2 regions of the Rhizobium sp. TBD182 genome follow, and region 1 is predicted to be linked to the other one. Evidence: riboswitches for the same ligand, from Rfam matches in the RefSeq annotation. Region 1 holds a riboswitch; the other holds the start of a gene.
What was found. Region 1 has a riboswitch for S-adenosylmethionine ahead of T18_RS07045 (O-succinylhomoserine sulfhydrylase). Riboswitches for the same ligand answer to the same signal wherever they lie in the genome.
Positions count from the first base shown of each region.

Region 2: linked by a shared signal. The riboswitch ahead of metA (homoserine O-acetyltransferase MetA) and the one ahead of T18_RS07045 (O-succinylhomoserine sulfhydrylase) in region 1 are both predicted to bind S-adenosylmethionine.

Region 1 is NZ_BDLN01000001.1:1,398,213-1,404,223, reverse strand. Features, by position in the region: gene T18_RS07045 (O-succinylhomoserine sulfhydrylase) at 1-934, opposite strand, end outside; SAM riboswitch at 977-1,055, opposite strand; gene T18_RS07040 (2'-deoxycytidine 5'-triphosphate deaminase) at 1,129-2,226, shown strand; tRNA gene T18_RS07035 (tRNA-Gly) at 2,283-2,356, shown strand; gene aqpZ (aquaporin Z) at 2,511-3,197, shown strand; gene T18_RS07025 (hypothetical protein) at 3,288-3,581, shown strand; gene T18_RS07020 (glycosyltransferase family 2 protein) at 3,717-5,654, opposite strand; gene T18_RS07015 (transporter substrate-binding domain-containing protein) at 5,825-6,011, shown strand, end outside.
Region 2 is NZ_BDLN01000004.1:190,185-196,195, forward strand. Features, by position in the region: gene T18_RS15035 (OmpA family protein) at 1-588, shown strand, start outside; gene T18_RS15040 (polyprenyl synthetase family protein) at 621-1,535, opposite strand; gene mtgA (monofunctional biosynthetic peptidoglycan transglycosylase) at 1,671-2,417, shown strand; gene T18_RS15050 (aldose epimerase family protein) at 2,434-3,453, opposite strand; gene metA (homoserine O-acetyltransferase MetA) at 3,528-4,454, opposite strand; SAM riboswitch at 4,537-4,613, opposite strand; gene T18_RS15060 (thiamine diphosphokinase) at 4,704-5,357, shown strand; gene T18_RS15065 (ABC-F family ATP-binding cassette domain-containing protein) at 5,362-6,011, shown strand, end outside.

The DNA.
Region 1 (6,011 bases):
CGAAAGCCACGAGCGTCGAGCCGCCCGACATCTGCCGCGCGATGATGTCTGCCTGCGGATGGTCGGCGCGGCCCGGATAGATCACTTTGGCAACCTTGCCGCTGTCGGCGAGGCAATCGGCGATCTTCGAGGCATTGGCCGTCTGCTGCTTGACACGCAGCGGCAGGGTTTCGATGCCCTTGAGCAGCGTCCAGGCATTGAACGGCGACATGGCTGGGCCGGTGTGGCGGAAATAGTCCTGCAGCTCTTCCTCAATCCACTTCTTGTCGGAAAGGATCACGCCGCCAAGGCAACGGCCCTGACCGTCAATATGCTTCGTCGCCGAATAAACGACGATATGGGCGCCGAGTTCGAGTGGCTTCTGGAAAAGCGGTGTGGCGAAAACATTGTCGACAACCACTTTCGCGCCGATCTGGTTGGCGAGCTTCGCCACACCGGCAATATCCACCACTTCGAGCGTCGGGTTGGTCGGGCTTTCGAGGAAAAACAGCTTGGTGTTCGGCTGGATCGCCTTTTCCCAATTGTTGAGATCGCGTCCGTCGATCAGCGTGCACTCGATGCCGTATTTGGGTGCAAGCGTTTCTACCACCCAACGGCAGGAGCCAAAAAGCGCGCGGGCAGCAACGATGTGATCGCCGGCACGCAGCTGGCACATGATGGCGGCGGTAACGGCGGCCATGCCGGAGGCAAGCGCACGGGCGTCTTCCGCACCTTCCAGCAGGCACATGCGCTTTTCGAACATGTCATTGGTCGGGCTTGCATAGCGGGCATAGATGAAGCCATCCGTTTCGCCCTTGAAGCGCGCTTCGGCGGCTTCGGAGTTTTCGTAAACGAAACCCTGGGTCAGATAGATCGCTTCCGACGTTTCACCATAGGGTGAGCGTAGCGTACCACCGTGAACGAGCTGGGTTGCCGGGCGCCATTTATTGCTCATGTGATCACCTCAAAACAAAAAAACCGGTCGCAAAAGCAGACCGGTTCCTAGCACCCGGTCTTTTTAGCCACTTGTTTAACGTGGCTGCAAGCCGACCGGCCAAATCACCACGGGATAAGCTTGCCATACTGCCGTTACCGGCTTGCGTCAATGCTTTCCTTTTGGTTTTGTCGCCGTAAAAAGGAATGATGATCATGACCAGAACCACGGGCATTTTGGCGGATGGCGCGATCAGGGCGCTGTTTGCGGGCGGCAAGCTGAAAAGCGAGGCTGATCTCGATGTCGATCAGGTGCAACCCGCGAGCCTCGATCTGCGACTGGGCTCCAAAGCCTATCGCGTGCGCGCCAGTTTCATGCCCGGCCCCGGAACCCGAGTCATCGACAAGCTCAACCGCTTCAGCCTGCACGAGGTCGATCTGAGCGAGGGGGCGGTGCTGGAAACCGGTTGCGTCTACATCGTGCCCTTGATGGAGAGCCTGGAGCTGCCGGCGGATATGTCGGCTTCGGCCAATCCGAAAAGCTCGACGGGGCGTCTTGATATCTTCACCCGCGTCATGACCGACAATGCGCAGGAATTCGACAAGATACCTGCGGGCTATGCCGGCCCGCTCTATCTGGAAATCAGCCCGCGCACCTTCCCGGTCGTCGTGCGCCGTGGCTCGCGCCTCTCGCAAATCCGTTTCCGCATCGGCCACTCGTTGCTCAACGAAGCCGAGCTTCTGAAATTGCACGAGACGGAGATGCTTGTCGCCAGCGAAACCCCTAATGTGACCGGCGGCGGCATCGCGCTTTCCATCGACCTTAAGGGTTTTGGCGAAAAAGGGCTGATCGGCTATCGCGGCAAGCATCACACGGCGGTGGTAGATGTCGACAAAAAGGCTCAGCACGATGTTCTCGATTTCTGGGAACCTCTATACGCCCGCGGCCGTGCCGAACTGATCCTCGATCCGGATGAGTTCTATATTCTCGTTTCGCGTGAAGCGGTGCATGTACCGCCACTTTATGCGGCCGAAATGACACCCTTCGATCCCTTGGTGGGCGAGTTCCGCGTGCATTATGCGGGCTTCTTCGATCCAGGCTTCGGCCATGCGCAGGCGGGCGGCACGGGCAGCCGCGCCGTTCTCGAGGTGCGCAGCCACGAGGTGCCCTTCATCCTCGAACACGGCCAGATCGTCGGCCGGCTGGTTTACGAGCACATGTTGCAAAAACCTGATGGCCTCTACGGCAGCGGCCTTGGCTCCAACTATCAGGCACAGGGCCTGAAGCTCTCCAAGCATTTCCGCGCGGAGTAATGATCCTGTCGGGTGCTTGACACCCGATAAGAACTGTCCGATGTCTTGTGCGCGGCGCGGGTGTAGCTCAATGGTAGAGCAGCAGCTTCCCAAGCTGAATACGAGGGTTCGATTCCCTTCACCCGCTCCATATTTTCAAGGCAATCCAAACAACTTCCTGGCCGGTCAAAAGCGCGCATGTCACCGCCATCGCTGCGGCAAACGTGCGACTATGCGATTTAGCTTGACTACAATTAAATTGCACGTAATAGTTGATGCGGTCGTAACATTATTGGGGGAGTGTTATGAGTCGCAAGCTTCTTTCGGAATTTCTTGGCACTTTCTGGCTCGTGTTCGGAGGTTGCGGCAGTGCGGTTTTTGCCGCTGCTTTTCCTGAACTCGGCATTGGCTTTCTCGGTGTCGCTTTCGCTTTCGGTCTCACGGTTTTGACCATGGCCTATGCGGTCGGCGGCATTTCGGGCGGTCATTTTAATCCGGCCGTTTCCGTCGGTCTGTCCGTTGCTGGCAAATTTCCGGCATCGAACCTCGTTCCTTACATAGTGGCGCAGGTTCTGGGGGCGATCGTCGCGGCGGGGGCGCTTTATGTCATCCTTACCGGCAAAGCCGGTGCCGATATTGGCGGTTTTGCCGCAAATGGTTACGGGGAACATTCGCCGGGTGGATATTCGCTCGTGTCGGCGCTGCTGATCGAAGTCATTTTGACGGCATTTTTCCTGATCGTCATTCTGGGATCGACGCATGGCAGGGTTCCCACTGGTTTTGCGCCGATCGCCATCGGCCTTGCTCTCACACTTATTCATCTGATCTCCATTCCGGTCACCAACACATCCGTCAATCCGGCCCGCTCGACGGGACAGGCGTTGTTTGTTGGTGGATGGGCGCTGCAACAGCTCTGGCTGTTCTGGCTCGCTCCGATCCTCGGCGGCGCAATCGGCGCCGTGGTCTGGAAACTTTTCGGCGAGAAAGACTAGGGCTCAAAGCCCGCTTTCTCCGGCCCGCACAGACATGAATGGGAAGCATTGTTTCTCCGAATGGTCGGGGAAACCTGTGAGGAGGATGACATGGATCTTACTTCGATATTGGCCCAAATTGTCGGCGGTGCGGTTGGTGGTTCGGCCGGCGGAAAAATACTCAAGGATTCTGATCTCGGTGCGCTCGGCAACCTGATTGCCGGCGCTATTGGCGGCATCGGCGGAGGAACCGTGCTCGGATCGCTGCTCGGGACGGCGGGAACTGCTGCCGCCGGCGGCATGGATATAGGCGCTCTTGCCGGCCAGCTTGTTGGCGGCGGCGTCGGCGGCCTGATTGTCCAGATCATTGTCGGCCTCATCAAGAACAAGCTCGTTACCAAATAGAGCTGCTCGGCCGATCTTTTGCGAAGCGATAAAGCTTGCCGATGGAGAAACCTCGATCGGCAAGGCGTTTTGGTTTGTGCCATATCCGCAGTGGCGGCGCTGACGGAACCGGAATTCGTTTATAAAATCTGGTCGTCAGGCCTTGTTCCTGATGACCGGCATATGCGGCGTCTTGTTCCAGACGAACGGCTTGGTTTTCAATTCCACCACGGCGCGCCATGCGGCGAGTGACAGCATCAGCCAGTAAAGCGGGATCGCCAACCAGCGCCGTCCGACCTGTTGTTTCTCATGAGCTATCATCCTGTTTCTGCCCATCAGTACGAAGATGGCGTAGCTTCCGAAAATATTCAGCGTATCGATGAAAAACAGAATGCCCTGCCAGGAAAGCAGCATATCCGTGCCGTTTTCCCGGATTGCCATGGCCATGAAGGCGAAGGAAACAAACAGCAAGGGATGGGCCAGCGACGACAGAAGCATGCCGCCAATCAGCAGCTGAAAGACGATATAGGCAATCCATCCCATGCGGCGCGCGGTCGTGAAGGGCGAGCGGGTCATGACCAGCCAGCTTTGCAGCCAGCCCTTGTACCAACGCGCGCGCTGGTTCAGCCAGACGGAAAGCGAGGTCGGGGCATCCTCCAGTGTCTGTCGCCGGATGACACCACAGCGATAACCCAGCCTGTGCAGCCGGAGGCCCATATCGGCATCTTCCGTCACATTATACGGGTCCCATCCTCCCACCCGGCGTAACACGGCGGTGCGAAAATGGTTGGAGGTGCCGCCAAGCGGCAGCGGCAACTTGCACGCCGCAAGAACGGGCAACATGCAGCGGAAAAGGCCGGAATATTCCAGTGCGAAACAGGCGCTGAGCCAGGAGGAGCTGGCATTGCTGACAATAAGCGGCGCCTGCACACAGGCCACCTCGTCCGGCTGGCCGCGGAAGGCGGCATAGGCTTCGCGCAATTGCAGCGGATGCGGCCGGTCCTCGGCGTCGTAAACGGCAACGAAAGTGCCACGCGCGCCGGAAAGCGCATAGGTCAGGGCCTTGGGCTTCGTGCGTGGCATGGATGGCGGCACCTTGACGATCTCGATATGCGGACCGGGATTTATCCGCTGGATGGCCTCGATCGTCGCTACGTCGTCTGCCTCGCATACGAGCTTGATATCGAGCCGGGATTTGGGCCAGTCCAGCCGCTCCAGCGCATGAATGAGCTGCTCAACGACCGCCTCTTCGCGATAAAGCGGCATAAGAATAGTGTAGACCGGCAGCTCTCCGTCCTGCTGGAGTGGTGTGACGGTTTTCGCATCGTTTCCTTTTGGCGTATGGACGAGTGCAAACAACCTGAAAAGCAAGGTGGAGAGATAAAGCATCGTGAGGGTGACGTGAATATAGGCCAGGGCCGCCTGCGTATAAAACAGTAGCGACAGAACGAGCAGGGTAACGAAAATGCCGCTGACAAAACCCTGCTCGCCATGCAGCGTGATCCTTGCGGAATGCTGTGGCGCCGCGTTGAAAAGCTGATGTCGCGTGTCTCGGCAGCGGCGTGCTTCGCCCGCCTTCCAGATCGCGCTGCGCATGGCCTGTGGCGTGGTCACGGCAAGTTCTTCAAGAAGATACGGACGCTGATCGAGGATACCTTTCAGCGATTCCATTCTTGCCAGTTCCGGCACGATCAGCAGCACTGGCTTACCATTCAGCGGTGTCAACCGCAGGAGCCGTGGTTCGGCTAGTTGCGCGTCCAGGTGATTGAGGTCTGCCACACGACCCGGATCGATTTCCGGTCGGAACGGCAATCGCAACAATCTGGCAAAAGCACCGTAATACGCATCCGCATCGACCAGGCCGCTCGCCAGCAATTCGTCTTCCACGGTTGAGCCGTTTTTGAGGGCCTGCTCTTCGAATGCAGCGATGTAAGGCTTGCCGAACCCCAGCGAAGAGAGAAAGCGTGTTGGTCCGTGCTCGTCCGGTTCGGGCGCTGTCCAAAGCGGATTGTCGCCGATGAGCGAAAACGCAATTTTTCGCCCCGCTGACGTCGTGCGGAACGATTCTCGTGTATAGTGCCTAAAATAATCCATGCATCGCCGCCGCCGCCATGGTAACGCCCTGCTTCTTGCTACGGACAGTATAGATGAGAATGATGAATGTAACGCGAAATATAGTTATTGGTTTTACTTTAGCTGTCGCTTTACAATTCGGTGGTAATTTGGGAGAACTTCACGCGGAAGGTCTCTCGGACAGAAACCGCATGCCGGTGCTGTTTGATGCGCAGGAGCGGTTTCCGGGTGGCGATCTCTCCTCCGTGCCCCGGATCAGGTTTTTGATGTCGGTCGATTTTCCACCCTTCAATTTTACCGATCAGGAAGGCCGGCTTGCCGGTTTTCATGTCGATCTGGTGCGCGAAATCTGCGCCCAGCTGAAGGTTGAGAGCAAAT
Region 2 (6,011 bases), on a different contig from region 1:
GGTGAGCAGAAGATGTCGAACACGGCGGGCGGCGCTGGTATCGGCGCTGTCGTCGGTGCTCTCGGTGGTCTGGCTGTTGGCGGTTCGCCGGTCGGTCGCCGCAACGCAGCCCTCATCGGCGCCGGCATCGGTGCACTCGCCGGTGGCGCAATCGGCAATTACATGGATGGTCAGGAATCCGAGCTTCGCGCCCAGCTTCAGGGCACTGGCGTTTCCGTTAGCCGCCGTGGCGACAGCATCGTTCTCAACATGCCGTCAAACATCACCTTCGCGACGGACCAGGATCAGGTCATCCCGCCTTTCTATCAGACACTCGATTCCGTCGCCATCGTGCTGAACAAGTTCAACCGCACGCTCATCGACATCAACGGCCATACCGACTCCACCGGCAGCCAGCAGCACAACCAGGCGCTTTCCGAGCGTCGTGCGGCGTCTGTTGCAAACTATCTCGGCGCACGCGGCGTCGACCAGCGCCGTATTTCGACGCTCGGCTTCGGCCCCTCGCAGCCGATCGCTTCGAACGCAACGCCGGATGGCCGCGCCCAGAACCGTCGTGTCGAAGTGCTAATTTCGCCGCTCAAGGGCTGATTGGCTGAAAAACGGTGAGCCGGGAAACCGGCTCAGCTTTTCCGTTCGGCGATGAATCTGGCGGCCGCGATGAGTATCGCGGCCTTTTCGCCGTAGGGGGCCAGAAGTTCGGAGGCTTCCGCCACCTGTTCCTGAAGCTTGAGGCGCGCCCAGTCTTCACCGCGTAGTGCCACGAGCGTTCCTTTGCCGCGTGCGGCGTCCTTGCCGGTTGCCTTGCCCATGGTGGCGGCATCGGCGGTCAGATCCAGGAGATCGTCGGCAAGCTGGAAGGCAAGGCCGATCTTTTCACCGAAGAGGCGCAGTCTTTGCCTTTCGGAAACATCGCTGCCGGCGATGATCGCGCCTGCCTCGCAGGCGAAGCGAAGCAGAGCACCGGTTTTCATAGCCTGCAATGTAATAATGCCGGTCTCATCAGGTGCGTTCTTTTCTGCAGCCAGATCGAGCGCCTGACCGCCCGCCATGCCGCCGATGCCTGCGGCGCGGGCGAGCGAGAGCACGAGAGACGCCTTGCGGTCTGCCTCGAGAGGATTTTCGTCCGATGCGATAATGTCGAAGGCGAGTGTCAGCAGGCTGTCGCCCGCGAGAATGGCGGTCGCCTCGTCGAATTTGCGGTGCACTGTCGGCTGGCCGCGGCGCAGGTCGTCGTCATCCATCGCTGGCAGATCGTCGTGCACCAGCGAGTAACAATGCAGGCATTCCAGCGCGGCACCGACGTGATGGGCTGCTTCGGCATTTCCGCCGAGCAAGGCCGTGCTTTCTATGACCAGGAAGGGCCGCAGGCGTTTGCCGCCGTTCAGCACACCATGACGCATGGCGTCGAGCAGGTTTTGCGGGCGTGTAATCTCATCCGCACGCGCCTCTGCGGAAAGCAGGCGACCAAGCAGGGATTCGGTCTGTGCCGCGTTATCGCGCAGCTTCGTTTCGAAATTCGTCATCTGAGCGTCCATGCCGCGCTCTTTGGCATGGCGCGCGGGGCCAGGCAACCTTTTCGTGATTCCTGAGGTCAACTGTTTGACTGGACTCGCCTTGAAGGCGGCAATGGAATATGAAAGGCTTCGATTGGTGCGGGGCTTTGACGAATATTGAGCAGTACGCCTGAAAGCGACGCAGATTACGCCGTGCTGGCGGAAGACCGGAGCAGTCCGAAGGTGGATTTTCGCACGTTGGCAAAGCGTATCATCATGACCTTGCTGGCGTTGCTGATCCTGCCCTATCTGCTGATCCCGGTTTACGCCCTGCCTTTCATGCGGCCGGTCTCGACGCTGATGCTTGCCGATCTGGTGACACTTCAGGGTTATGACCGGCGCTGGGTGCCGCTCGAGGATATTTCGCCGCGCCTTGTGCAATCCGTAATGATGTCCGAGGACGGACAATTCTGTTTCCACGGCGGCGTTGACTGGAACCAGATGCAGTCCGTGGTCAACAATGCGCTCGAAGGCGCGTCTACTCGTGGCGCCAGCACCATTCCCATGCAGACGGCCAAGAACCTGTTCCTCTGGAACGGCCGCTCGTTCTTGCGCAAGGGGCTGGAGTTGCCGCTGGCGATTGCTGCCGATTTCGTCTGGTCCAAAAAACGGATGATGGAGATTTATCTCAACGTTGCCGAATGGGGACCCGGCATTTACGGCATCGAGGCCGCAGCACAGCACCATTTCAAGGTACCGGCGGCAAAGCTAAGCTCCCGCCAGGCGGCACTGCTTGCCGTTTCCCTGCCCAATCCCATCGATCGAGTTGCCAGCAAGCCGGGGCGTGGTTTGCAACGGCTTGCTGGCCTTATTGAACGGCGTGCCCGAGCATCGGGCGGTTATGTGGGATGCGTGCTGGACTGAGCCCAGCCCCGCCGCCTCAACCCTTCTTGAAAATATAGTCGGTTTCCTGACGCAGGGTCTCGCCGGGACGCAGGATCGCGTAGGGGAAATCGGGATGATTGACGGCATCAGGCCATATCTGCGTTTCCAGACAAAAACCGGCAAAGGGGCCATAATGGCGGCCATCGAGGCCTGGAACGGGAACATTCAGCTTGAAGGCTGAATAGAATTGCACGCCGGGTTCGGTGGTGTGAACCTCAAGGGCAATGTCGGAGGCGGGCGAATAGGCGCGGGCAACCTTGCGCTTGGCGCGACGTTCTGGCGAAAGGCAGAAATTATGGTCGTAGAGCACCTGCTCGCCATCCTCCGTTCGCCGCATCGGCGTCGGGTGGCGCAGGTCGAAGACGGTGCCTTCGACGGAGCGGATTTCGCCTGTCGGGATCTGTTTGTCGTTGGTTGGCAGATAAAAGTCAGCGGCGATGCTGATCTCATGTCCAAGTGCGGTATCAGCACCGTCGAGGTTGAAATAGGAATGCTGGCAGATATTGGCGATGGTCGGTTGGTCGGTCACCGTTTCATAGACCACCGAAAGCACGCCGCCGTCGCGGATCGTATAGGTCGCGGTCACCGTGCAATTGCCGGGATAACCGGCGCGGCCGTCGGGATCAATGATCTGCAGAACCGCATGGCTTTCGTCGTGTTCCATCAGCATCCAGTTACGTTTGCCCATGCCGTCGCTGCCGCCATGCAGGTGGCTAACGCCTTTTTCGTTCAGCTCCAACTGGTATTCGTGCCCGTCGATCGAGAATTTTCCGTCACCGATACGGTTGGCGTTGCGGCCGGGTGTGGCGCCGAAATAGGATGAATATTTGTAGTCCTCGAATGTATCGAAGCCGAGAACAAGCGGCGGCTGGTGCCCATCGAGGCGCAGGTCCTGAATGACGGCGCCCCAGGTGATAACCTTGGCCGTCAGCCCGCCCTTCGAGATGGTGACGCGCTCAACCTTTTCGCCGGTTGCCGTGAAACCAAAATTCTCCCGTGCCGCCGCGTCGCTCATTGCGTCATTCTCCCGATATCTTTGAATTGCCGGCGGACGTTGCGTCATTTTCCGGCAATTCGCAATCCCGCAATTTACGCCGCTAGTTTACCGATCGCTTCGAGATCGTAAGGCGTCGTCTGATATATCTCGTTGATCCAGTTGCCGAAAAACAGATGGGCGTGGCTGCGCCAGCGGTTGAGCGGGGCAAGCTCGGGATCATTGTGCGGAAAATAATCATGCGGCAGCTTGATTGGAACGCCCGAGTTCACATCGCGGAAATATTCATCCGAAAGCGAGGTTGAATCATATTCGACGTGGTTGAACATATAGAGGCGGTTGCCCTCTTTTTCATGCACCAGACATACGCCCATTTCCTCTGACTCCATCAGGATTTCGAGTTCCGGGTGTTTTTCGATGTCGGCGCGGCGCACTTCCGTCCAGCGTGAGACCGGAACCTGAAAGTCGTCGGAAAAACCGTTGAGATATATCGACGAGGGGCAGAGATTGCGGTGACGATAGACACCGAAAGCCTTTTCCTTCAGTTCGTATTTCGGCACACCATGGAAATGGTAGATGGCGGCCATCGCGCCCCAGCAGACGTTCAGTGTCGAATGGACGTTGGTTTGCGTCCAGTCGAAAATCTTTTGCATCTCGTTCCAGTAGGTCACGTCTTCATAATCAAGCATCTCGATGGGCGCGCCTGTGATGATGAAACCGTCGAACTTGCGGTGGCGCACTTCCTCCCATGTCTCATAGAAGGACAGAAGGTGCTCTTCCGGCGTATTCTTGGCACGATGGCCGCCAATGCGGATCAGCGAAAACTCCACCTGCAGCGGCGATGCGCCGACGAGGCGCGCCATCTGCACTTCCGTCTTGATCTTGTTCGGCATGAGATTGAGAAGCCCGATCTGGAGCGGGCGGATATCCTGCCGGATGGCCGCCGTTTCTGTCATGACCCGCACGCCCTCATGAACGAGGGTGTCGAAGGCGGGAAGCGTATCGGGAATCTTGATCGGCATGTCGAACTCTCTTTTCGGATGACGTAAAGAACGTTGCGAAAACAAAAAAACCGGCAGCGAAATCGCAGCCGGTCCCAGGAAATTACCCTTTTCCTCGACCCTTTAGCGACTTCTTTAAAGTGGCTGCAAGCCGGTCGGCAAATCACCACTGAGGCGTTTCATAATCCCGAAGCCGACGAAAATCAATATCGGCTGATTTCATCGGGTTTCTGCCTTTCCATTTTTGCCTGAGGTGCGATAAGGCAGGGCATGGATAGAGAACGCTTCACCATTCTGCTTGGCGGCGATGTCACCGTTACCGACCGCCTCAAAGCGGCGGTTGAGGGTAGCCGTGTGATTGCGGCCGATGGCGGCATGCGCCATGCCGCACCGCTCGGGCTCACACCCGAGCTCTGGGTGGGGGATTTCGATTCCACCGACAAGAACCTGCTGGACGCTTGGCCCGATGTGGTGCGACAGCCCTATCCCGCTGCAAAGGCTGTGACCGATGGCGAAATTGCGGTGTCGGAGGCCCTTGCCCGCGGCGCGCGTTCTCTGGTGCTTGCCGGTGCGCTTGGTGGAGCGAGAAGCGACCACGCACTTCAGCACCTACTTTACGCGGTGGCGCTTACTGAGCGTGGTCTCAACGTTACGCTGACCTCCGGCGAAGAGGAGGCCCGCCCGCTGCTGGCGGGGTCGTTCGACCTTGATCTGCCACCCGGTACGCTGTTTTCCGTTGCCGGGTTTACCGACCTTGTGGGGCTCGATATCGGCAATGTGCGTTATCCTCTCAAGGATTTCCCGCTTGCTTTCGGCTCTTCCCGCACTATTTCCAATGTCGCGAATGGCGGCCCTGTGCATTTCTCGCTGAAAAGCGGAAAAGCCATCGTGCTCGCCCGCCCTTATGATCTGACCGGAGCCTGACGCCTTGGCACCCCCAATTTTGAAACTCGATGACATCAAGCTGACCTTCGGCGTGACCCCGCTGCTCGACGGCGCCAATCTTCAGGTGGAGCCGGGCGACCGCATCTGCCTTGTCGGACGCAACGGTTCGGGCAAGTCGACCCTGATGAAGATCGCCGCCGGTCTGGTCGAGGCGCAGTCGGGCGAGGTTTTCCGTCACCCCTCCGCCACCATCCGTTATCTGGAACAGGCGCCGGATTTTGCCGGTTACGACACCGTGCAGGCCTATGCCGAGGCGGGGCTGGGACCTGGCGACGATCCCTATCGCGTTACCTATATTCTCGAGCATCTGGGCCTGACGGGACAGGAACATCCGGATACCCTGTCCGGCGGCGAAGCGCGGCGTGCGGCCCTTGCCCGCGTCATGGCGCCTGAACCCGATATTCTCATGCTGGACGAGCCGACCAACCATCTGGACTTGCCCACCATCGAATGGCTTGAAGGCGAGTTGCAGCAGACGCGTAGCGCGCTGGTGCTGATCTCGCACGACAGGCGTTTTCTGGAGAAGGTTTCGACCTCGACCGTGTGGCTGGATCGCGGCCAGTCCCGCCGTCTCAATCGCGGTTTTGCGCATTTCGAGGAATGGCGCGACAAGGTGCTGGAAGAGGAAGAGCT